3 regions of the Mangrovibacter sp. MFB070 genome follow, and region 2 is predicted to be linked to each of the others. Evidence: predicted binding sites of a transcription regulator. Region 2 holds the regulator's gene; each other region holds the start of a gene.
What was found. Region 2 encodes PhoB, which activates phosphate uptake and scavenging genes when phosphate is short. Its sites were predicted from a motif close to CTGTCATAAAACTGNCNNAT; they were not measured.
Positions count from the first base shown of each region.

Region 1: pstS (phosphate ABC transporter substrate-binding protein PstS) is a predicted target of PhoB. The motif match lies at 4,440-4,459, and genes of this name have one in related genera.
Region 3: pitA (inorganic phosphate transporter PitA) is a predicted target of PhoB. The motif match lies at 5,092-5,111, and genes of this name have one in related genera.

Region 1 is NZ_JJMI01000042.1:78,597-86,502, reverse strand. It holds gene glmU (bifunctional UDP-N-acetylglucosamine diphosphorylase/glucosamine-1-phosphate N-acetyltransferase GlmU) at 302-1,672, shown strand; gene glmS (glutamine--fructose-6-phosphate transaminase (isomerizing)) at 1,860-3,689, shown strand; gene DT73_RS19915 (OsmC family protein) at 3,802-4,275, shown strand; gene pstS (phosphate ABC transporter substrate-binding protein PstS) at 4,552-5,595, shown strand; gene pstC (phosphate ABC transporter permease PstC) at 5,666-6,625, shown strand; gene pstA (phosphate ABC transporter permease PstA) at 6,625-7,515, shown strand; gene pstB (phosphate ABC transporter ATP-binding protein PstB) at 7,576-7,906, shown strand, end outside.
Region 2 is NZ_JJMI01000025.1:467,243-475,148, forward strand. It holds gene brnQ (branched-chain amino acid transporter carrier protein BrnQ) at 1-558, opposite strand, end outside; gene phoR (phosphate regulon sensor histidine kinase PhoR) at 1,039-2,349, opposite strand; gene phoB (phosphate response regulator transcription factor PhoB) at 2,372-3,061, opposite strand; gene sbcD (exonuclease subunit SbcD) at 3,314-4,522, shown strand; gene sbcC (exonuclease subunit SbcC) at 4,519-7,677, shown strand.
Region 3 is NZ_JJMI01000044.1:29,126-37,031, forward strand. It holds gene DT73_RS20410 (LysR family transcriptional regulator) at 1-419, shown strand, start outside; gene DT73_RS26595 (GNAT family N-acetyltransferase) at 483-1,211, shown strand; gene DT73_RS26600 (GNAT family N-acetyltransferase) at 1,208-1,660, shown strand; gene DT73_RS20425 (tartrate dehydrogenase) at 1,721-2,785, opposite strand; gene DT73_RS20430 (LysR family transcriptional regulator) at 2,869-3,798, shown strand; gene DT73_RS20435 (NAD(P)/FAD-dependent oxidoreductase) at 3,807-5,000, opposite strand; gene pitA (inorganic phosphate transporter PitA) at 5,226-6,719, shown strand; gene uspB (universal stress protein UspB) at 6,955-7,290, opposite strand; gene uspA (universal stress protein UspA) at 7,688-7,906, shown strand, end outside.

The DNA.
Region 1 (7,906 bases), on a different contig from region 2:
ATTATCACTAAAATGAAACGCTGTTTCTTTTATGTTTATCACAAAGGTTGATTTTTGAAATGCTGTTTTATTGGTCAGAATGTGGTTGTTTATTTTGAAACTAAAAATAAGTGTTAAACCATCATGTTACTGCTGATTTTTACAGCGTTTTAACGCAATTAACCGGGTAATAAAGCCGATATTGTGCAATAAGAGGAAAACCATGGCGGATTTAGCAACAATGTGTTTTATGATGCAAAATATGTAGCATTTATAACGCTAAATCGTTTTACTTCTTTCATCGTAACTAGTCAGGACGCTTATGTTAAATCGTTCGATGAGCGTGGTTATCCTTGCCGCAGGCAAAGGCACCCGCATGTATTCCGACCTCCCGAAAGTTCTGCATAACCTGGCTGGAAAGCCAATGGTGCAGCATGTTATCGACGCCGCGACCCAAATTGGGGCAAATCAGGTTCACCTGGTTTATGGCCATGGTGGTGATTTACTCAGGCAAACGCTCACCGAACCCCGGTTGAACTGGGTATTACAGGCGGAGCAACTGGGTACGGGCCATGCAATGCAGCAGGCTGCCCCCGCTTTTGCGGACGATGAAGATATCCTGATGTTGTACGGGGATGTCCCGCTGATTAGCGTTAATACACTGCAAAAACTGTGTGAAGCAAAACCAGAAGGTGGGATTGGCCTGTTAACGGTGACTTTGGATGACCCTACCGGTTATGGGCGCATTACTCGTGAAAACGGCAACGTGACCGGTATTGTTGAGCAAAAAGATGCCAGTGAAGAACAACTGAAGATTCAGGAAATAAACACCGGGATTCTGGTTGCCAGTGGCCGCGACCTGAAACGCTGGCTGGCTAATCTCAGCAATAACAATGCCCAGGGTGAATATTATATTACCGATATTATCGCTATGGCGTGGTCCGAAGGCCGCATGATTACCGCAGTGCACCCGGCTCGCCTGAGTGAAGTTGAAGGGGTTAATAACCGCCTGCAACTGGCTCGCCTTGAGCGGGTATACCAAACTGAAAATGCAGAGCGTTTACTGCTGGCTGGGGTGATGCTGCGGGATCCGGCTCGTTTTGACTTGCGTGGCAGCCTTGAGCATGGGCGCGATGTAGAAATTGACCCGGGTGTTATCATCGAAGGCCAGGTTAAACTGGGTAACCGGGTAAAAATTGGTGCGGGTTGTATTATTAAAAACAGCGTGATTGGTGATGATTGCGAACTCAGCCCGTACACGGTAATAGAAGACGCACAACTGGCACCAGCCTGTACTGTTGGCCCATTTGCCCGCCTGCGTCCGGGGGCTGAGCTGGGCGAAGGCGCGCATGTCGGTAACTTTGTTGAAATGAAAAAAGCGCGCCTGGGTAAAGGCTCAAAAGCGGGCCATCTGGCTTACCTTGGCGATGCGGACATCGGTAACAACGTTAATATTGGCGCGGGTACCATCACCTGTAATTACGATGGTGCCAATAAGCACCAGACACTCATTGGCGACGATGTGTTTGTCGGTTCAGATACTCAGCTGGTGGCACCTGTCAGTGTCGCGAAAGGCGCAACCATTGGCGCAGGTACTACGGTTACGCGCAATGTTGGCGAAAATGAACTGGTAATAACCCGGGTACCACAGAGGCATATTGCTGGCTGGTCACGCCCGGTTAAGAAGAAGTAATAACAGTATTCTTTGCAGTGGGCTCCGGCTCACTGTGAAAGGGCGAGGATAAAAAACAACCCGCCCGCACGCAAAATGCGTGCAATAAAACTATAACCCCACTCTCTACAAGGCTCGGGGGCCGGGAAACCGGGTATACAGGTCAGCGACAACGCATGGCGTAATGCCATTATCAGGACTAAAAACTATGTGTGGAATTGTTGGCGCGGTCGCGCAACGTGATATTGCTGAAATCCTTCTTGAAGGATTACGTCGTCTCGAATACCGCGGGTATGACTCAGCCGGTCTGGCTGTGGTGGATAACGAAGGGCACATGACGCGTCTGCGTCGCCTGGGGAAAGTACAAATGCTGGCACAGGCAGCGGAAGAACATCCGTTGCATGGCGGTACCGGTATTGCTCACACCCGTTGGGCAACCCATGGTGAACCTTCAGAAAGCAACGCGCACCCGCATGTTTCTGATTACATTGTAGTGGTTCACAACGGCATCATTGAAAACCACGAACCTTTGCGTGAATTGCTGGTATCCCGTGGTTATGTTTTTGTCTCTGAAACAGATACCGAAGTTATCGCTCACCTGGTCCACTGGGAAATGCAGCAGGGTGGTTCATTGCGTGATGCGGTTATGCGGGCAATTCCGCAACTCCGTGGTGCTTATGGCACGGTCATTATGGATATTCGTCACCCAGACACCCTTCTGGCAGCCCGTTCTGGCAGCCCGCTGGTGATTGGCCTGGGCATGGGCGAAAACTTTATCGCTTCAGACCAACTGGCACTGTTGCCGGTGACCCGCCGTTTTATCTTCCTGGAAGAGGGTGATATTGCTGAAGTAACGCGCCGCAGTGTGACGATTTTTGATACCACAGGTAAAGAAGTAACCCGCCCGGATATCGAATCCAGCCTGCAATATGACGCCGGTGATAAAGGCGTTTACCGCCATTACATGCAAAAAGAGATCTACGAACAGCCCAATGCTATCAAAAGCACACTGACTGGCCGTATTGCTCATAATGCCATTGATTTCAGCGAACTGGGGCCGCAGGGCGACGCACTGCTTGCTAAGGTTGAGCACATTCAAATCATCGCCTGTGGCACATCCTATAACTCCGGGATGGTTTCTCGTTACTGGTTTGAGTCGCTGGCAGGTATTCCTTGCGATGTCGAAATTGCATCTGAATTCCGTTACCGCAAATCAGCTGTACGCCATAACAGCCTGATGATCACTCTTTCTCAGTCTGGTGAAACTGCTGATACGCTGGCTGCATTGCGTTTATCAAAAGAACTGGGCTACCTGGGGTCACTGGCCATTTGTAACGTACCAGGCTCTTCTCTGGTGCGTGAGTCTGACCTGGCGTTAATGACCAAAGCAGGCACCGAAATTGGTGTGGCATCCACCAAAGCGTTTACTACACAGCTAACAGTTTTACTGATGCTGGTGGGTAAACTCTCCCGTCTGAAAGGCCTGGATGCTTCTGTTGAGCAGGATATCGTGCATGGTTTGCAGGCACTGCCAAACCGCATTGAACAAATGCTCTCTCAGGACAAGCGTATTGAAGCACTGGCGGAGAATTTCTCAGACAAGCACCATGCGCTGTTCCTTGGGCGTGGTGATCAGTACCCGATTGCGCTGGAAGGCGCGCTTAAACTGAAAGAGATCTCCTATATTCACGCTGAAGCTTATGCGGCTGGTGAACTCAAACATGGCCCGCTGGCGCTGATTGACGCAGATATGCCGGTTATTGTTGTGGCACCAAATAACGATCTGTTGGAAAAATTAAAATCCAACATCGAAGAAGTGCGTGCCCGTGGTGGCCAGTTGTATGTGTTTGCTGATCAGGATGCTGGTTTTGCCAGCAGCGACAACATGCACATTATTTCTCTGCCACATGTTGAAGAGGTGATTGCTCCTATCTTCTACACCGTGCCGTTGCAGCTGTTGGCTTACCACGTAGCCCTGATTAAAGGCACCGATGTGGATCAGCCGCGTAACCTGGCAAAATCCGTTACCGTCGAATAATTATTTATTCGTTCTGCCTTACCAGAAAATTAAAGCCCATCTTCAGATGGGCTTTTTTACGCGCCAGACACTATCTTTTAAACACACAAAAGAGTCTGAAAAGGAGAACGTGATGAAACGTGTACAGCATCATTACGCTGTTAATGTTGAATGGACGGGTAATACCGGCGAAGGAACATCCTCTTACCGCACCTACAGCCGCGACCATATCATCAGTGCCGGAGGTGGAGATAAAGCCGCCATAGCCGGGTCAGCAGACCCTGCCTTTTTAGGTGACCCAACCCGCTGGAACCCGGAAGAACTATTAGTTGCGGCAACATCTGCCTGCCATAAATTGTGGTACCTGCATTTATGTGCTGATGCCGGCATTGTGGTTCAGTCCTACACAGACACCCCGGAAGGTACGATGGTTGAAGAGCCAGAAGGGCGGTTTACTCAAATCCAGTTAAAACCTTGCGTGACGATTCGTGCGCAGGATGATGCGGAACTCGCCCGCAGCCTGCATCATAAGGCGCATCAATACTGCTTTATTGCTAACTCACTCAATTTCCCGGTTTTATGTGAGCCGGAAATCAAACAAGCCTGATCTGCCACCTGTTTTTTAGCCCCTGTTTTTGTCCTTAAATCAAAAATTACGAGGATAATCAGCAGGGGCGATGAGCATGAATTATACTCCTCTGACAAGAATATGATGTTTTTATTACAGTGTTTATCCTTGATCTATAAGGATAAAAACAGGTAAATCTCTTGTTGTCATAAAACTGTAATATTTCATACATTTTACTGTCATCTCTTTGTCCTATTTTGCACAGCGTAATCATTCTAAATAGAAGACAGACTCATTACCTCTGCAGGAGACATTATGAACATTATGCGTACCACCGTCGCAACTGTTGTCGCCGCGACCTTATCTCTGAGTGCTTTCTCTGCATTAGCAGCAGCCAGCCTGACCGGAGCCGGGGCTACGTTTCCTGCACCGGTTTACGCAAAATGGGCTGACACGTACCAGAAAGAAACAGGCAACAAAGTAAATTACCAAGGGATTGGTTCTTCTGGTGGTGTAAAACAGATTACTGCTCATACCGTTGATTTTGGTGCCTCAGACGCCCCATTGTCTGATGAAAGGCTGGAAAAAGAAGGTTTGTTCCAGTTCCCGACAGTGATTGGTGGTGTTGTTCTGGCCGTTAACTTGCCAGGTTTGAAATCCGGTGAACTGGTGCTGGATGGTAAAACACTGGGCGATATCTACCTGGGCAATATTAAAAAGTGGGATGACCCGGCCATTGCCAAACTCAACCCTGGCATGAAACTGCCTGCGCAGAATATCGCTGTGGTTCGCCGTGCCGACGGTTCAGGTACCTCTTTTGTTTTCACCAGCTACCTTGCAAAAGTTAATGATGAGTGGAAAGAGAAAGTTGGCACCGGAACCACCGTGAAATGGCCAACTGGCCTGGGCGGCAAAGGTAACGATGGTATTGCTGCTTTCGTACAGCGCCTGCCTGGCGCGATTGGTTATGTGGAATACGCATACGCCAAACAGAACAATCTGGCTTACACCAAACTGGTGTCAGCAGATGGCCAGCCTGTTAGCCCAACGGAAGAAAGCTTCTCCAATGCGGCGAAAGGGGCAGACTGGAGCAAATCCTTTGCACAGGATTTGACTAATCAAAAAGGGGCTGATGCGTGGCCTGTCACCTCTACTACCTTTATTTTGGTTCACAAAGAGCAGAAGAAACCCGAAAGCGGTATCGAAGTGCTGAAGTTCTTTGACTGGGCTTATAAGCAAGGTGGTAAAGAGGCTACAGACCTGGACTATGCAACCTTACCTGACAGCGTTGTCGAGCAGGTTCGTGCGGCATGGAAAACCAGCGTAAAAGACAGCGACGGTAAACCGTTGTATCAGTAATTTGGATGTTACCTTTCCCGGAAAATCAGCATAATAGCTGGCTTTCCGGGCTCAATCAGAAGAGTAATATATGGCTGCAACAAAGCCTGCGTTTAATCCCCCAGGCAAAAAGGGCGATATGATCTTCAGCGCACTGGTCAGACTGGCTGCGCTGATTGTGTTATTTCTGCTGGGTGGCATTATTGTCTCCCTTATCTTTTCTTCATGGCCAAGTATCCAGAAGTTCGGCTTTTCATTCCTGTGGACCAAAGACTGGGATGCGCCGAATGATATTTACGGTGCGCTGGTGCCTATTTACGGCACATTAGTGACATCGTTTATTGCTCTGCTGATTGCAGTGCCAGTGAGTTTCGGTATTGCGTTATTTCTTACTGAACTCGCACCTGGCTGGTTGCGCCGCCCGCTGGGTATTGCCATTGAATTGCTGGCTGCTATCCCCAGTATCGTTTATGGCATGTGGGGGTTGTTCATCTTCGCGCCCCTGTTCGCGACCTATTTCCAGGCACCCGTGGGCGATATCCTCTCTGCTATACCTTTCGTTGGCGCACTGTTTTCTGGCCCGGCTTTCGGTATTGGGATCCTGGCCGCAGGTGTGATTCTGGCCATCATGATTATCCCTTACATCGCGGCTGTTATGCGTGATGTGTTCGAACAGACTCCTACGTTAATGAAAGAGTCAGCCTATGGTATTGGCTGCACAACCTGGGAAGTTATCTGGCGTATTGTTCTGCCATTTACCAAAAATGGGGTAATTGGCGGGGTGATGCTGGGGCTCGGGCGCGCACTGGGTGAAACCATGGCTGTCACCTTTATTATTGGTAATACCTACCAACTGGACAGCGTTTCTCTGTATATGCCTGGCAACAGTATTACTTCTGCGCTGGCCAACGAATTTGCTGAAGCAGAGTCTGGCCTGCACGTTGCAGCATTGATGGAACTGGGCCTGATTCTGTTTGTTATCACCTTTATTGTACTGGCGATTTCTAAGCTCATGATTATGCGGCTGTCGAAGAACGAGGGGGCACGCTAATGGCAACGTTAGAAATGCAAAATGCCCAGGCACTGGCGGAAACCCGCCGCAAAATGCAGGCTCGCCGCCGCTTTAAAAATCGCATTGCTCTTACCATGTCCATGGCGACCATGGCGTTTGGTTTGTTCTGGCTTATCTGGATCCTGTTCTCGACCGTTACCCGCGGGATAGACGGTATGTCGCTGGCACTGTTTACCCAGATGACGCCGCCACCTAACACACCAGGCGGCGGGTTAGCTAACGCCCTTGCCGGTAGTGGCTTATTGATCCTCTGGGCAACAGCAGTTGGCACACCTTTGGGCATTCTGGCGGGGGTTTACCTGGCGGAGTATGGGCGTAAGTCTGTCCTGGCTGAGGTTATTCGTTTTATCAACGACATCCTGCTCTCTGCGCCTTCTATTGTGGTCGGCCTGTTTGTGTACACCATTGTGGTGGCGCAAATGCAGCACTTCTCCGGTTGGGCGGGTGTGATTGCCCTGGCGTTGCTGCAGGTGCCTATTGTTATTCGCACTACGGAAAACATGCTGAAACTGGTGCCGGACAGCCTGCGTGAAGCGGCTTATGCACTGGGCACACCTAAGTGGAAAATGATTGGGGCTATTACCCTGAAAGCGTCTGTCTCCGGGATTATTACCGGGGTGTTGTTGGCCGTAGCCCGTATTGCTGGTGAAACCGCGCCATTGCTGTTTACCGCGCTGTCCAACCAGTTCTGGAGCACCGATATGATGCAACCGCTGGCGAACTTACCTGTCACTATCTTTAAGTTCGCCATGAGCCCCTTTGCTGAATGGCAGCAACTGGCCTGGGCCGGGGTTCTGATTATCACACTGTGCGTCCTGTTACTGAATATTTTGGCTCGCGTGCTGTTCGCGAAGCGTAAACACGGTTAATTCATTTTTAGCGTTGTCGCAGAGGCTAACTTTGCGGCAGCGAATAAGGAAAAGAGATACATGAGTATGGCTGACAACAACCCGGGCAAAATTCAGGTGCGTAATCTGGACTTCTATTACGGGAAATTCCATGCCCTGAAAAACATCAACCTGGACATAGCTCAGAACCAGGTAACGGCATTTATCGGCCCGTCTGGTTGCGGTAAATCCACGCTGCTGCGCACCTTTAACAAAATGTTCGAGCTTTACCCTGAACAGCGTGCTGAAGGTGAGATTTTGTTGGATGGCGATAATATTCTCACCAACCGGCAGGATATTGCATTGTTGCGTGCCAAAGTCGGTATGGTGTTCCAGAAACCCACTCCGTTCCCGATGTCCATCTACGATAACA
Region 2 (7,906 bases):
AAACGCAGCATTCTGGTATGCCTCGGTTGCGTCACTCAAGCCGCCTGCGGGCCAGAAAATTGCAGCACCGCCCAGAATGATTAATGCGACGATTTTTACGGGAGCCAGAAAGTGGCCTACGGTATCCAGCAACTTCCCGGGGTAGAGGGAAATCCCAATCACCAGCGCAAAATAAATCAGGCTGTAAATCAGTAAAGGGGTGGAACCATCGCCTGCCAGCGGAGCGATCCCTACTTCAAATGACACGGTTGCTGTGCGGGGGGTTGCAAAAAATGGCCCAACAGCCAGATAACAGATAGTAGCCAGCACCAGGCCTGCATGGCGGCCAATAGGTGAACTGAGGTTATCAATACCGCCGCCGACTTTTGCCAGCGAGATAACAGTGAGAACGGGCAAACCCACTGCAGTAATAAGGAAACCAATTGCCGCAACCCAAACATGTGGGCCTGCCTGCAAACCGACCATGGGCGGGAAAATAATGTTCCCTGCGCCAACAAACAACGCAAAGGTCATAAAACCTAATGCGATGATGTCACGGGATGTTAATTGACGGGTCATATTGTACTTGTAGCCTGTGGATGTGGTTATGTTGTTTGCAAAAACGAAAACCTGAATGGCCGGAAACACACTACGCTGAACGCCCCGAAAACCGGTAACGGGTATGACTATGCTGAATAGCGGCCACAGACAGAAAATGTGAATGGCCAACAACATAGCATGTACAGCGGGATATGCTCATGATTAACCATAATTAAGAATAGTTTTCCGGTTAATAACGCAATCCTGGTGCATTCATGCACAAACAGGGGCGCAATTAAAACGCTTATAGCGTTTAAAGGCAAGAAGCGATCCGAAAACAAGCGACTTATTCCGTGATCAAACTAATAAGCAGACATTATCGCTATTTTATCGTCATAAGAACCGCTTATAGTTCGAACAAAAAGTCGCCATCACGATGCATTTGTTTCATTCATTCTGCGAGACAAAAGAAAACAGGCCATAAATATGGCCTGCAGGAAAGTTATGTTTACAGTTGAATCAGGCCTGAGCTGCCAGCACCTTGTTACTTACCAGCAAACGCTCTGGTAACTCAAAAGAAAAACAGCTTCCTTTGCCTGGTGCACTTTCAATACTCAGGCGGGCATCATGATGGGTAAGCGCATGTTTGACTATTGCCAGGCCAAGACCACTGCCTCCGGTCTGGCGAGAGCGAGCTTTATCTACCCGGTAAAAACGCTCTGTCAGGCGTGGCAGGTGCTCAGGAGAGATCCCCGGCCCATTATCCTGCACAGAGAAACGCGCGCCATGAGCCACTTTTTCCCATTTAACCTGAATAAGTGTCCCTTCCGGGGTGTGGTTCACTGCGTTATAGACCAGGTTAGACATAGCGCTACGGAGCTGTTCTTCACTACCGTAAACCTGTAACGCCGGGTCAACCGTAAAGCTTATCTGGTGGCGCCCCTGGCTCAGGGTTTGCGCTTCACGATCCACCAGGCGCAGCATCAGCGGAACGTCAATTTTATCTGTAAGGCTCAGCGCCGGTGCCGCTTCAATACGAGATAACGTCAGCAACTGGCGAACCAAACCCTCCATACGAGAGGTTTGCTCCCGCATAGTGACCAACGCTTTTTCCCGCACCACGCCTTCCAGCGGCTGGTCCTGCATCATTTCCAGGTAGCCCTGCAACACGGTCAGTGGGGTACGCAATTCGTGGCTGACATTCGCAAAAAAGTTACGCCGGGCGCCTTCAAGCTGGTGCATCTGGGTTACATCACGCACCACCATCAACCACTGGCCGTCGGTGTAAGGCATGATACGAAATTCAAGATGGCGGCCATTGTTCAGCACCTGGTTGAAAGGGCGCGCAAAATCGCGTTTTTTGATGTACTGGTTAAATTCCGGGTAGCGCAGCAAATTGACAATGTTTTGCCCGTTGTCATCTGGCCACCGTAAATTAAGCAACTGAATAGCAAGGCCATTACACCAAAATATGGCACCGACCTCTGTCATCATGACCAGTGCGTCCGGCAAAGATTCCGCGCCACTGCGAAACCGCTTGATCAGGTTACCCAGTTCTTTGCGCCGCTTTTTATTGCGCATCTGCATCTGGTGAATACCATACATCAAGGGTTCCCAGCTCCCGGAACCTGTTGGTGGCGTCATACTGCGGTCAACCCACAGCCACCAGGAAAGGCGTAACAGGTTCCAAAAATGCCAGACAAGCAGGCCTGTCACACTCGCCAGTAAAAACCATGGGAGATAACCAAAGAACGCCCCCAGCAATAAAGCAGGTATGCAACACAACGCCAGTTCAAGTACCAGCCTTCGCCATGACAACCGTTCAAGCACGGGTCATACTCCATCCAGATAATTAAAAACGGGCTGAGAAGCGATAACCCGTACCGCGAACGGTTTGAACCATACGATCATGCCCACTGAGTTCCAGTGCCTTACGCAAACGGCGAATGTGAACATCTACCGTTCTGTCCTCAACGTAAACATTCGTTCCCCATACATGATTAAGGAGTTGTTCACGGCTGTAAACCCGTTCCGGGTGTGTCATGAAAAAATGCAGCAACTTAAATTCTGTCGGCCCCATATCCAGTGGGTTCTCACCAGTCATGACACGGTGAGAAGACGGATCCAGGCTGAGCCCCTGAATCTCAATCACTTCTTCTACTGCCATCGGAGAGATACGGCGCATCACCGCTTTAATACGCGCAACCAGTTCTTTGGGTGAAAACGGCTTGGTGATGTAATCATCTGCCCCAATTTCCAACCCTCTGACCCGGTCCTCTTCTTCACCGCGGGCCGTCAGCATGACTACCGGTATATCCCGTGTCATCGCTTCACGTTTCAGGTGCTTGATAAACTGAATCCCGGAGCCGCCCGGCAACATCCAGTCGAGTAAAATTAAATCCGGCCAGGGTTCGTTGAGCTGGTTTACCGCACTGTCATAATCTTCCGCCTCAACAGCCTGAAAACCATTTTGTTCGAGCACAAAACACACCATTTCACGAATGGGTGCTTCATCTTCCACAACCAGAATTCGTCTCGCCATAATCAGCCCTGTAAATATATACAATAATTTAACGCGGCGTCATTATGCGTCAGTTTTATGACAGTTTTATGAAAAAAATGACCATTACATGACCTGTCATATTATTTTATGACAAAGCGTTTCCTTCTGCTGCAAAGCAAGTAGTAACGCGCATTATCGCTGGAATCCGCTACGCAGCTTGCAACAACACACCTGCAACTTAATCCACCACATGTATATAATCACCACTTCGCTTTCTAACCAGGACAGGTTATGCGCATTCTTCACACTTCTGACTGGCATCTGGGGCAAAATTTCTATACCAAAAGCCGTGCTCCGGAACATGCAGCCTTTCTAAACTGGCTAACCGAAATGGTTGAACAGCACCAGGTTGACGCAGTCATCGTAGCGGGCGATATCTTCGATACAGGCTCACCGCCCAGTTACGCACGTGAATTGTATTACCGCTTTGTCGTTCAACTCCAGGCAACCGGCTGCACGCTCGTGGTGCTGGGCGGTAACCATGATTCCGTCGCCACACTGAACGAATCGCGTGAACTGTTGGGTTACCTCAATACCTGGGTTATCGCCAGTGCATCAGATACCGAAGCCCCCATTTTATTACCGCTTCGCAACGGGGAACCCGGTGCGGTACTCTGCCCGGTTCCTTTTTTACGCCCACGCGATATCCAGGTAAGCCAGTCCGGGCAAAGTGGCCAACAAAAGCAGCAAGAGCTGGTCGGGGCCATTCACCACTATTACCAGCAAGGCTACGAGGCAGCCTGTGACTTGCGCGGTAACCGCAAATTACCCATTATTGCCACCGGCCACCTGACAACCGTTGGAGCCAGCAAAAGCGATGCTGTGCGCGAAATCTATATCGGCACCCTTGATGCCTTCCCTGCCAGTGCATTTCCACCGGCTGATTATATTGCGCTGGGGCATATTCACCGCCCGCAAAAGGTCACCAGTAGTGAGCATATCCGCTACTGTGGGTCGCCCATTGCACTGAGTTTTGACGAAACCAACAGCACAAAAATGGTTCTGATGGTGGATTTCTCTGAAGGTGAACTGAGCGCCGTAACTCCACTCCCGGTGCCAGTAACCCAACCATTGTTAATGCTCAAAGGCTCACTGGAAAGCATTAAACAGCAACTGGAAGCCTGGCGGGATGCCCCTTCAACGCCTGTTACCTGGCTTGATATTGAACTCACTACAGACCAGTATCTCCACGACATGCAAAAACAGCTACAGGCACTAACCGCTGATTTACCAGTAGAAATTGTGTTATTGCGCCGCAGCCGCGAGCAACGGGAAAAAATCATCGCTAACCAACAAAAAGAAACCCTGAGCGAACTCAGTACCAGCGAAGTTTTTGAGCGCCGTCTGGCACAAGAAAATCTGGATGAAAGCCAGGCGTCGCGCCTGCGGGGGTTGTTTGCAGAAACCCTGCACCGCCTGGAAGAGGAACCCAAGTCATGAGAATTCTGACGCTGCGGTTAAAGAACCTCAATTCACTCAAAGGTGAATGGAAAATCGACTTTACTCAGTCGCCGTTCAACAGCAACGGTTTGTTTGCTATTACCGGGCCAACCGGCGCAGGCAAAACCACATTGCTGGATGCCATTTGCCTGGCGCTATATCACCAGACACCACGCCTCAGCACCATTTCCCAGTCCAGCAACGATTTGATGACGAGAGATACCGCAGAATGCCTTGCTGAGGTGGAATTCGAAGTTAAAGGTGTTGCCTGGCGTGCCTTCTGGAGCCAGAACCGGGCTCGCAACCAGCCCGATGGCAAACTCCAGGCACCAAGAGTGGAGCTGGCCCGTTGTGCAGATGGCAAAATTGTTGCCGACAAAGTGAAAGACAAGCTGGAAACCATTGCCCGCCTGACCGGGCTGGACTATGACCGGTTCACTCGCTCAATGTTGCTCTCCCAGGGGCAATTTGCCGCTTTTCTTAATGCCGATGCAAAAGCACGGGCAGAATTGCTGGAAGAACTCACCGGCACAGAAATTTATGGGCAAATCTCCGCACTGATTTTCGACACATGGAAACAACACAAACAGCAACTGGAACAGTTACAGGCTAAAGCCAGCGGCGTGCAATGCCTTACGGACGGTGAACGGGCAGCGCTGGAAAACCAGGTTGCCACTTTGGTACAGCAGGAGCAGCAGTTACTTAGGCAACAACGCCAGGTGCAGTCTGCAGTTCAGTGGTTGCAGCAATTAGCGCAGCAACAGCAGCAAATCAGCCAGCTTGAGCAAAAACTGGCTCAGGCAAAACGTGATTCTGAGGCAGCAGAACCAGACCGCGCACGCCTGGCACTCGCTCTGCCCGCCGAAAAGTTACGCCCGGTATGGCAACAATGTACAGGCCAGGAGGCACGGGTTCACCACCTGGAGCAGCAACTGGCTGTGTTGTCGCAACGCCTGAGTACCGCGGGCCAGGTACGCCAGCAGGTATGGCTCTCCGCCCGGAATAAATCCACTTATATAGAAACACAGCGCCAGGCTATTACTGGCTGGCTGGGCGAACACCAGGCCGTGGGTGAATGGCAGCACGAACTGGCTGGCTGGCGCAGTCGCTTTGCCCGCTACCGGGATGACAACAAACAGCTCGCAGCCTTGCAGCAAACCCTGGCAACGCAGCAAGAAAAACTGGCAGCGCAGGCGCACCCGGCACTCTCATTAACCGCAGACGAAACCATTGCACGTCTGGCAGAACACCAGCGCCACCAGGCTAAACGCGAACAACTCAGGCGGCTGGCATTTGAGTTTGCCCCGCTTCGCCAACAGCACCAACAGTTACAACAGCAACGAAATGAGCAACAGCAACGTTATCAACAGGCTGGGGAACAGCTTGCTGAACGGCGCAAAGCCTGGGCTGAAGTTAACCAGCAGTACCAGGATGTAGCCAGGATCTGTGAGCTGGAAAGCACCATTGTTAACCTGAATGCCGAGCGGGAACGCCTGCAGGCTGGGCAACCCTGCCCATTATGTGGAGCAACAGAGCACCCGGCAGTTGCCCATTACCAGGCATTGCAACCGGGCGAAAACCAGCGGCGCAAAGCTGAACTGGAAGAGCGTAAGCGCCTTCTGGCAGAAGAAGGCGCAACGTTAAAAGGCCAGCATGATGCACTGGCCGCACAAACAGAACAGTTAACCCGCCAGCAGGCCAGTGTTGAACAGTCACTGGAACGCTATCAGCAGCAATGGGCTGAATTGTGCCAGGCACTGAATCTTTCGGTAGCTCCGGGGGGCGATATCACCCAATGGTTAAGTGAAAGCGAGGCTTATCAGGCTCAACTTCAGGCTCACCAGGTATGGCTGGGGCAACAGGCACTGGTAGAACAGACCCGGGCACAAGTCACCGAATTATCACAATCATGCGAACAACAACGCCTCACCCTGCAAACCACACTGGCAACATGGCAACTGTCCTGGCCACAGCCAGGTGAAGTTGAAGCCTGGCTGGCTGCGCGTGAAAAAACGCGTGAACAATTCCTGCGGCAACAAGCCCTGCTCGCACAATTGAATACCGACGACGAAGCTATCAGGCAGATTCTCCAGACACTGGAAGACGATGGCAGTGATACACCACTACCAAACGAAGAAACCCAGCAACAACTGGTCCAGGGGTGGTCACGGCATAACAGCGAATGGGTGGCGTTACACAGCCAGTCTGAAGCACTTACCCAACAACTGCAGCAGGAAAAAGAGCAACTTGCACAATACCAACGCCAGTTGGATAACGCCCTGCAGGCCAGCCAGTTTGCATCAATAGACGCAATGACAGCAGCATTGCTCGATGACACTACTCGCCAGCAACTGGCCGACCGGCTGGCCGCGCTGGCCCAACAGGTACAACAGCAAACAGCACTGGCAGAACAGGCTCATCAACAGCTTGCCGCGCATAACGCGGCACGCCCGGAGCACCTTAGCGAACAGGACACCCAGAGCGAACTGGAAGCACAACTGGCGCTGGTTAACACCCAGTGGCGTGAGAATACCTCCGGCCAGGGGGCACTGCGCCAGCAACTGGAGCACGATACCCGCCAAAGGGAACAGCAACAAAGCCTGCTTCTCTCACTTGAACAACAGCAGCAATTAGCCACCGACTGGGGCGCATTGAATGAAATGATCGGTTCCAAAGAAGGTGATAAGTTCCGCAAATTTGCTCAGGGGCTGACACTGGATAACCTGGTATGGCTGGCTAACCAGCAACTGCACCGGTTACATGGCCGTTATCTGTTACAACGTAAAAATAACGAAGCGCTGGAGCTCGAGGTAGTGGATACCTGGCAGGCCGATGCAGTGCGCGATACCCGGACATTATCAGGTGGGGAAAGCTTCCTGGTCAGCCTGGCACTGGCGCTGGCATTGTCTGACCTGGTGAGCCATAAAACCCGTATCGATTCATTATTCCTTGATGAAGGCTTTGGTACCCTGGATGCAGAAACCCTGGATACCGCCCTTGATGCACTGGATACCCTCAATGCCAGCGGCAAAATCATTGGTGTTATCAGCCATGTAGCTGCCATGAAAGAACGTATTCCGGTGCAAATCAAAGTCCGGAAAGTGAACGGGCTGGGGTACAGCAGGCTGGATAAACATTTCGCAGTGGACAGCTAGTGCACAAAAGTAAGTGATGGCTCACTTTTGTGTGGGGCGTGAGTACCGGCAATATGCAGCCGTACTCACGCCTGAGATACCCTTTTAGCAATACCCCTGGTTATGCCAAAAACGACGTTAAAAGCTATGTTAAAAGCTATGAGCTATGAGCTATGAGCTATGAGCTATGAGCTATGAGCTATGAGCTATGTTAAAAGCTATATCAAAAGCCACGCCAAAAGTTATGTCA
Region 3 (7,906 bases), on a different contig from region 2:
CACTATGTGACGATGAATTCTTCGCTATTGGCCCGTCTGAAGAGGCTCGGGACAAGGTAATTTCCCCGCTAACGCCCGAAACACTGAGCCAACACCCACTGATTATCTTCGAGCCAGGCAGCAGTACCCGCAAATGCATTGATGGCTGGTTCTCCGAAGCAGGCTTCGGGTTACAGCCGGTGATGGAATTAGGCAGTATCGAGGCCATAAAAAGCCTGGTGCGCGCTGGTATGGGTTACAGCATTGTTCCCGCGATGGCCATCACTCAGCCAGAACCCGGCATCACCAGCCAGCCGTTAACGCCCCGGCTTTCGCGCACGCTGGCGCTGGCCTTACGCCAGGATAAGCCTCTGAACCACGGTATGAATGCACTGCTCAGCGCACTAAAAAACGCTGTCCTGCCGGTTAACCCGGTGTGACGCTTCACAACCGGGCATTACCACGTTAGGTTATGCTTAATGTTCCCCTGACTGAAGCTGAATATGACTGTGCTGCTTAATGAATTTAATCAACCTGTTGGCGCACCACTCACTGGCTGGCAAGGCTGCCCGTTACCGCAACACTGTAATCTGCAGGGCCAATACTGCCACCTGGTCCCGCTGAATGCAGCGAGCCACAGTGAGCAACTCTATGCCGCATGGCTTCAGGCAGAAGATGACCGGGGCTGGACCTGGCTACCCGCCGGGCCATTCCCAGACTTCGCCTCATTTAACCAATTTATTATTCAGGCTGCCGAAAGCCGGGATCCTCTGCACTATGCGGTAATTGACAACGCAAGTGGTGAAGCAACGGGAAGCCTGGCGTTAATGCGCCAGGACCCGAAAAACGGCGTTATCGAAGTGGGTTCCGTTATTTTTTCACCCCGCCTGCAGCACACCACCGCCGCAACAGAAGCCCACGCGCTACTGATGCAGTACGTGTTTAATACGCTGGGTTACCGGCGCTATGAATGGAAGTGTGATTCCCTGAATGCACCTTCCCGCCGGGCAGCAGAACGGCTGGGCTTCACTTTTGAAGGTATTTTCCGCCAGGCCATTGTCTATAAAGGGCGCAACCGGGATACTGCCTGGTTTTCGCTGCTTGATAGCGAGTGGCCGCAAGTTCATGATGCCCTGAGCGCCTGGTTATCACCGGGTAATTTTGATGAACACGGGAAGCAACGCCAGGCACTGCGTGCCTGCCAGCAAAAACCGCAGGAGCAGCAAGCATGACCACCACAATTCGGGGTGCCCGCCCGGAAGATGAAGCCGCCTGGCGCGCTTTATGGCAGGGTTACACCACATTTTATGGCAGTGACATCCCTGAACCGGTTACCCGACACACCTGGCTACGGGCTCTGGACCCGGCGTCCCCATTAGGAATTCGGCTGGCAGTTTGTAATGAACAGATTGCCGGTTTTAGCCTGTATGTGCTCCATGAAGGCTCATGGGTCACCACCCCGGTGTGTTACCTCGAAGACTTATTTGTTGACCCTGCTGTACGTGGGCAGGGCCTGGGGCGGGCGCTGATTGATGACCTGATTCACCAGGCTCTGCAAAACAACTGGTCCCGGCTCTACTGGCATACCCGGGAAGGCAACCCGGCCCGGGCATTGTATGACCAGTTCACCCGAGCCGATGACTATGTGCGTTACCGGTTAACTGTCAGTAAAAATACTTAATGTGGCAATGGCCTCTGACCTGGTGTTATTGCTCAACACCAGGCCTTTTTATTGTGCACATTACAGGGCCGCGGCTATCGCTTCCCCCAGCTCAGTAGTGCTGGCTGTTCCACCCAGGTCACGGGTCAGGCAATGCCCTTCTGCCAGCGTTTTTTCTATTGCCTGCAAAACTGCGGCTCCAGCTTCAGCGTAGCCCAAATGCTCCAGCATCATTGCGCCACACCAAATCTGGCCAATCGGGTTGGCGACACCTTTACCGGCAATATCTGGCGCAGAACCATGTACCGGTTCAAACAGGCTGGGGAAACGGCGCTCTGGGTTGATGTTGGCAGAAGGGGCAATACCGATAGTGCCAGTACAGGCCGGGCCAAGGTCTGAAAGAATATCGCCAAACAGATTACTGGCAACCACCACATCGAACCAGTCAGGGTGTAAAACAAAATTCGCAGTAAGAATATCAATATGGAATTTATCTACGGATACCGACGGGTACTGCTGTGCTATCTCTGCCACACGGCTGTCCCAGTAGGGCATAGTGATCGCGATACCATTCGATTTAGTGGCCGATGTCAGGTGTTTTTTCGGGCGGCGCTGAGCCAGCTCGAACGCGAATTTCACTACGCGATCCACGCCGGTTCGCGTCATTACGGTTTCCTGAATCACCACTTCCCGTTCAGTACCAGGAAACATCGTGCCACCGACACTGGAATATTCTCCTTCGGTGTTTTCCCGCACCACATAGAAATCGATATCACCCGGTTGCCGGTTTGCCAGAGGCGCTTTCACACCAGGCATTAAACGTACTGGCCGCAAATTCACATACTGGTCAAACTCCCGGCGAAACTGGAGTAAAGACTCCCACAACGACACGTGATCCGGCACGACATCCGGCCAGCCCACAGCACCAAAATAGATGGCATCACAGGCCTGTAACTGTTCACGCCAGTTATCCGGCAACATTTTGCCATGCTGCTGCCAGTATTCCGCACTGGCGAAGTCATGCCATTGCCATTCCAGAGGGATTGAGAATTTACTGGCAGCCGCGTTCATCACCCGAACGCCCTCCGGCATCACTTCCTTGCCTATACCATCTCCGGGAATTACTGCGATTTTATGAACAGCCATTGCATGCACCTTTGGGTTGTTTATGCCTGTATTGCAGTATATGTTTTCATTTCAGGTTAATAATTGGCTTAAAATGAAATCCAATGTTTCTTAAAAGTAAAGAAACCAGAACTTCAACAGACGATATGGCATTCTTCATGCGCCTTGCTTCTGCCGGGAGCCTGACGGAGGCCGCCCGGGAAATGGGGTTATCTTTGCCTGCGGTCAGTAAGCGCCTGCGGTTACTCGAAGAGCGCCTTGGGGTGCAGTTGCTGCACAGAACCACTCGCCGTATCGAACTGACACCAGAAGGCAAAAGCTACTTTGAAGGCGCCCGGCCTTTGCTGGACCAGTTACTCGAACTGGAAGACAGAATCAGCAGCCAAAACCCAATGTTACGCGGGTCGCTCAACATTAATGCGTCATTTGGTTTTGGACGGCGTTTTGTTGCACCCTGTTTATCGCGTTTTGCCGCCCTTCACCCGCAACTGAATATCACCCTGCAACTCACCAGCCAGCCGCTTAATTTCCTTGATGCACAAATGGATATTGATATCCGGGTTGGTGAGCCGCCGGATGCCCGGCTGGTGGCCCGCAAGCTGCGCGATAACCCGCGAGTGCTGTGTTGTTCGCCAGGTTATGCCGCACAGCATGGGTTGCCTGCCAGTGTAAACGACCTGGCAAAGCACAGTTGTATTCTGCTTAAGCAATTTGACAGTGATTTTGCTTTGTGGCGCATGAGCCGGGGAAAGCAGGCCATCAGCCAGAAAGTTCACGGCCACCTGGTGACCAATGATGGGGAAGTCGCCATGAGAATGGCAATCGACGGGCACGGCATTTTGCTGCGTTCCTGGTGGGACGCAGAGCCCAGTATTGCCAGCGGTGAACTGGTACATGTACTACCGGAATGGCAGGCTACTGGCGGAAACATTTACGCAGTCTGGCTCCCTCAGCGCACGCCCCATAACCGGATTACTGCGTTTGTGGAGTACCTGGCAGCACAACTGCAAGGCGATGCCAGGCAGGCTCACTAACTGAATGGTTAGTTGCCAGCCAGCGCCTGGGCACACGCCCACGCGGAGCTCCACGCCCACTGGAAGTTGTAACCACCCAGCCAGCCGGTGACATCAACCACTTCACCAATAAAATAGAGCCCGGGCACTGTGCGGGCTTCCATGGTACGGGAAGAAAGCGCATGGGTATCGACGCCGCCAAGCGTTACTTCGGCAGTACGGTAACCTTCGGTGCCATTTGGCACCACTTCCCACTGCGACAGTTGTGCGACCAGCTCCGCCTGCTGGCGTGAATTAAGCTGTTTCAGAGTGACATCCGGCACCAATCCCAGTGACATCAGCACTTCAATTAACCGCTTTGGTAATAACATGGCCAGGGTGTTTTTCAGGCTCTGGTTCGGGTGCGACTGGCGTTGTTCATCCAGTAGTGCATCCACACCTCCATCGGGGGCCAGGTTAACCATGACCGGTTCACCAGCCCGCCAGTAACTGGAAATTTGCAGCACTGCCGGGCCAGACATGCCCCGGTGCGTGAACAAAATATTTTCACGAAATTGTGTGCCATCCTGCGCGGTTACCACCGAAGGGAGCGATACCCCGGACAAAGTTTGCAACTGTTCCAGCAAGGGTTTATGCAGCGTGAATGGCACCAGGCCTGCCCGGGTAGGCAATACGGGGAGGCCAAACTGCTCAGCGACTTTATAGCCAAAAGGAGAGGCTCCCAGACCGGGCATAGACAAGCCGCCACTGGCAACCACCAGCTTGTTTGCGTGAATTTCCGCGCCATTAAGCTGCAGCGTATAGCCCTGTTCATTGCGTTCAATAGTTAACACTTCACTGCGTAACCGCAATGTCACGTTACCCTGCTGGCACTCATCAAGCAGCATGGTGACAATTTGTTCTGCTGAATCATCACAAAATAACTGCCCCAGCGTCTTTTCATGCCAGGCAATACCATGGCGGGAAACCATGTCGATAAAATCCCATTGGGTATAGCGTGCCAGGGCAGATTTGCAAAAATGGGGGTTTGAGCTCAAATAGGCCGCAGGTTCGATATAAAGGTTAGTAAAGTTGCAACGACCACCACCAGACATAAGAATTTTTCTGCCTGGTTTTTTTCCGTTGTCCAGTACCATGACGCGCAAACCCGCCTGCCCGGCCTGAGCCGCACAAAATAACCCGGCCGCACCCGCGCCAATCACCACCACATCGAATTGTTCCACACTTTCCCCCTGTTTTATCTGGCGGCGAATTGTAAAGATAGTCCGTTAATCACACCAGCACAAAAGCCAATCTTTCAGATATCCCATTGAATTATTACAAGTTAATGACAGCCAGCGAAAAAAGCGACGCAATTTAAATCAAAAAAAGTCTATTTTCACTTTGCCCCCGGCGCAGTTGTCCTGGATAATGCGCCGCGTTCATGTCCACAGAATGGCTTAACGTCTATGCTACATCTCTTTGCAGACCTGGATTTGCATACCGGGTTGTTATTGGTTCTCGCACTGGCCTTCGTGTTGTTCTACGAAGCCATCAATGGTTTTCACGATACCGCAAACGCTGTCGCTACCGTCATTTATACGCGTGCGATGCGTTCACAGCTGGCTGTTATGATGGCTGCGGTATTTAACTTCTTCGGCGTCCTGTTGGGCGGGCTGAGTGTTGCTTATGCCATCGTTCACATGCTGCCAACAGACTTATTATTGAATGTAGGTTCCGCACACGGTCTTGCCATGGTGTTTTCCATGTTGCTTGCCGCCATTATCTGGAACCTTGGCACCTGGTACTTTGGATTACCGGCATCCAGCTCTCATACTCTGATCGGCGCCATTATAGGTATTGCCCTGACGAACGCTCTGATGACTGGTACATCTGTTGTGGATGCACTCAATATTCCAAAAGTTATCAATATTTTTGCCTCCCTAATCGTTTCTCCAATTGTCGGCCTGGTTCTGGCGGGCGGGCTGGTGTATTTATTGCGCCGCTACTGGAACGGCACCAAAAAGCGCCGCCGTGTCCACTTAACGCCTGCTGAGCGCGAAAAGCAGGATGGTAAAAAAAGGCCGCCATTCTGGACGCGTATCGCTCTGATTGTTTCTGCTATTGGCGTTAGTTTCTCCCATGGCGCGAACGACGGGCAGAAAGGTATCGGGCTGATTATGCTGGTGCTGATTGGCGTGGCCCCTGCCGGTTTTGTGGTAAACATGAATTCAACAGGTTACGACATCACCCGTACCCGGGATGCCGTCACTAACGTCGAACTCTACTTCCAGCAGCATGGTGAAGCATTTAAACATGTCATTGATATGGCTCCTCCGGCTAATCTGGAGCCAATCCCGGGTGAAGCCCATGAGTTCCATTGCGATGCCAGCCGTGCTGTGTTTGCGCTGGATACTGCCAAAGGCCTGTTAGCCAACCTCGACAGCTATGAAAAATTGAGCCTGGAGCAACGCAGCCATTTACGCCGTATGATGCTGTGTATTGCCGATACGACAGACAAAGTGGCTAATCTGCCGGAAACCAACTCCGACGATAAACGTTACCTCAAGAAACTCAAAGGCGACATGCTGAGCACCATCGAATACGCGCCCATCTGGATTATTATGGCGGTAGCGCTGGCCCTGGGTATCGGTACCATGATTGGCTGGCGCCGTGTTGCCACCACTATTGGTGAGAAAATCGGTAAGAAAGGCATGACTTACGCACAAGGGATGTCTGCACAGATGACCGCTGCGGTTTCCATCGGTATTGCCAGCTACACCGGCATGCCAGTGTCCACCACCCACGTGTTGTCGTCTTCTGTTGCCGGTACCATGCTGGTTGATGGCGGCGGGTTACAAAGCCGCACGGTTAAAAGCATTCTGATGGCATGGATATTTACTCTTCCTGCTGCCATTCTGCTTTCCGGCTGCCTGTACTGGCTGTCACTGCACCTGATCTGATTTTAAGATTTCGCCATAAGCGGGCTGTAAGGCCCGCTTCATATTGATGAAAAAGAAGGAAAAAACGTGGTTTTTCCTTCTTTTTAGTTAGTAGCCGAAAATCAATGAATTGATTTTCCTTGTTTTTGATTGGGTGACACCCTCTGGTTCTGTGCGGAAATGAGGATTGTCATCGGCCATAAGCGGGCTGTAAGGCCCGCTTAATCTTACCCTTTCAGCGCACATTCCATTCAGCTCAGTGCCAAATAGCCAGGCCGACCAGGCTCACAATGACTAACCCACACAGCGAACTTGTCAGGATAAACTGGCGGCGAACCCGTTCACAGCGGCGAATAAATTCATCGTCATGATGGTCTGAATACCGTCTGGCATAAATGTATCTCACCAGGCGCATTTGTTTGCTTGGTTGACCATGTGATGTGAAGAACCCACCACCATCAACGTACTGATACAGTAAAGGATCACAGCCTCGTAGCACCACCAGTAACGCACGTAACGATGAGAAGTAACGCGCCATATTGATGACACATACGACACACAACGCCCAAAACAACGCAATGGTGCTGATCATACATCCTCCCCGGCGATTTTCCGGCCACTCCGGACAATATCGCTCCCCAAAAACAGACAGTCAGCAAAAGGGTCAGTGAGCTACAGGCGCCCAGCCATAATAGGTATATCGGCATGCCTTATTAAATAGTGTAGGTCGCAGGTTGTTTTTTTTTCCATACAACAAACCGATAACAACTGCACAAAACAGGTAATTGATTGTTATATATCAACCTGGCGCAAATTGACTGCGTGACTGTCGCGCTATAATGTAGTTAAGGATTCAGTACCTGAGGTCATTACGCTGGAAGTCGCTCCCGTAAACCAGCCGGGCTGGTACGGGCGCACAGGAGACCAAAATTGCCTGGGTTGTTCTCCTGTCCATGTGTTCATCGACAGCTTATGGAAGGAATAACATTATGGCTTACAAACATATTCTGATTGCGGTAGATCTTTCTCCGGAAAGCAAAGTTCTGGTTGAAAAAGCGGTATCCATGGCCCGCCCCTACAATGCGAAAATCTCGCTGATCCACGTCGACGTAAACTACTCAGACTTATATACAGGTCTTATTGATGTGAACCTGGGCGATATGCAGAAACGGATCTCCGAAGAAACTCATCACGCTCTGACTGAATTG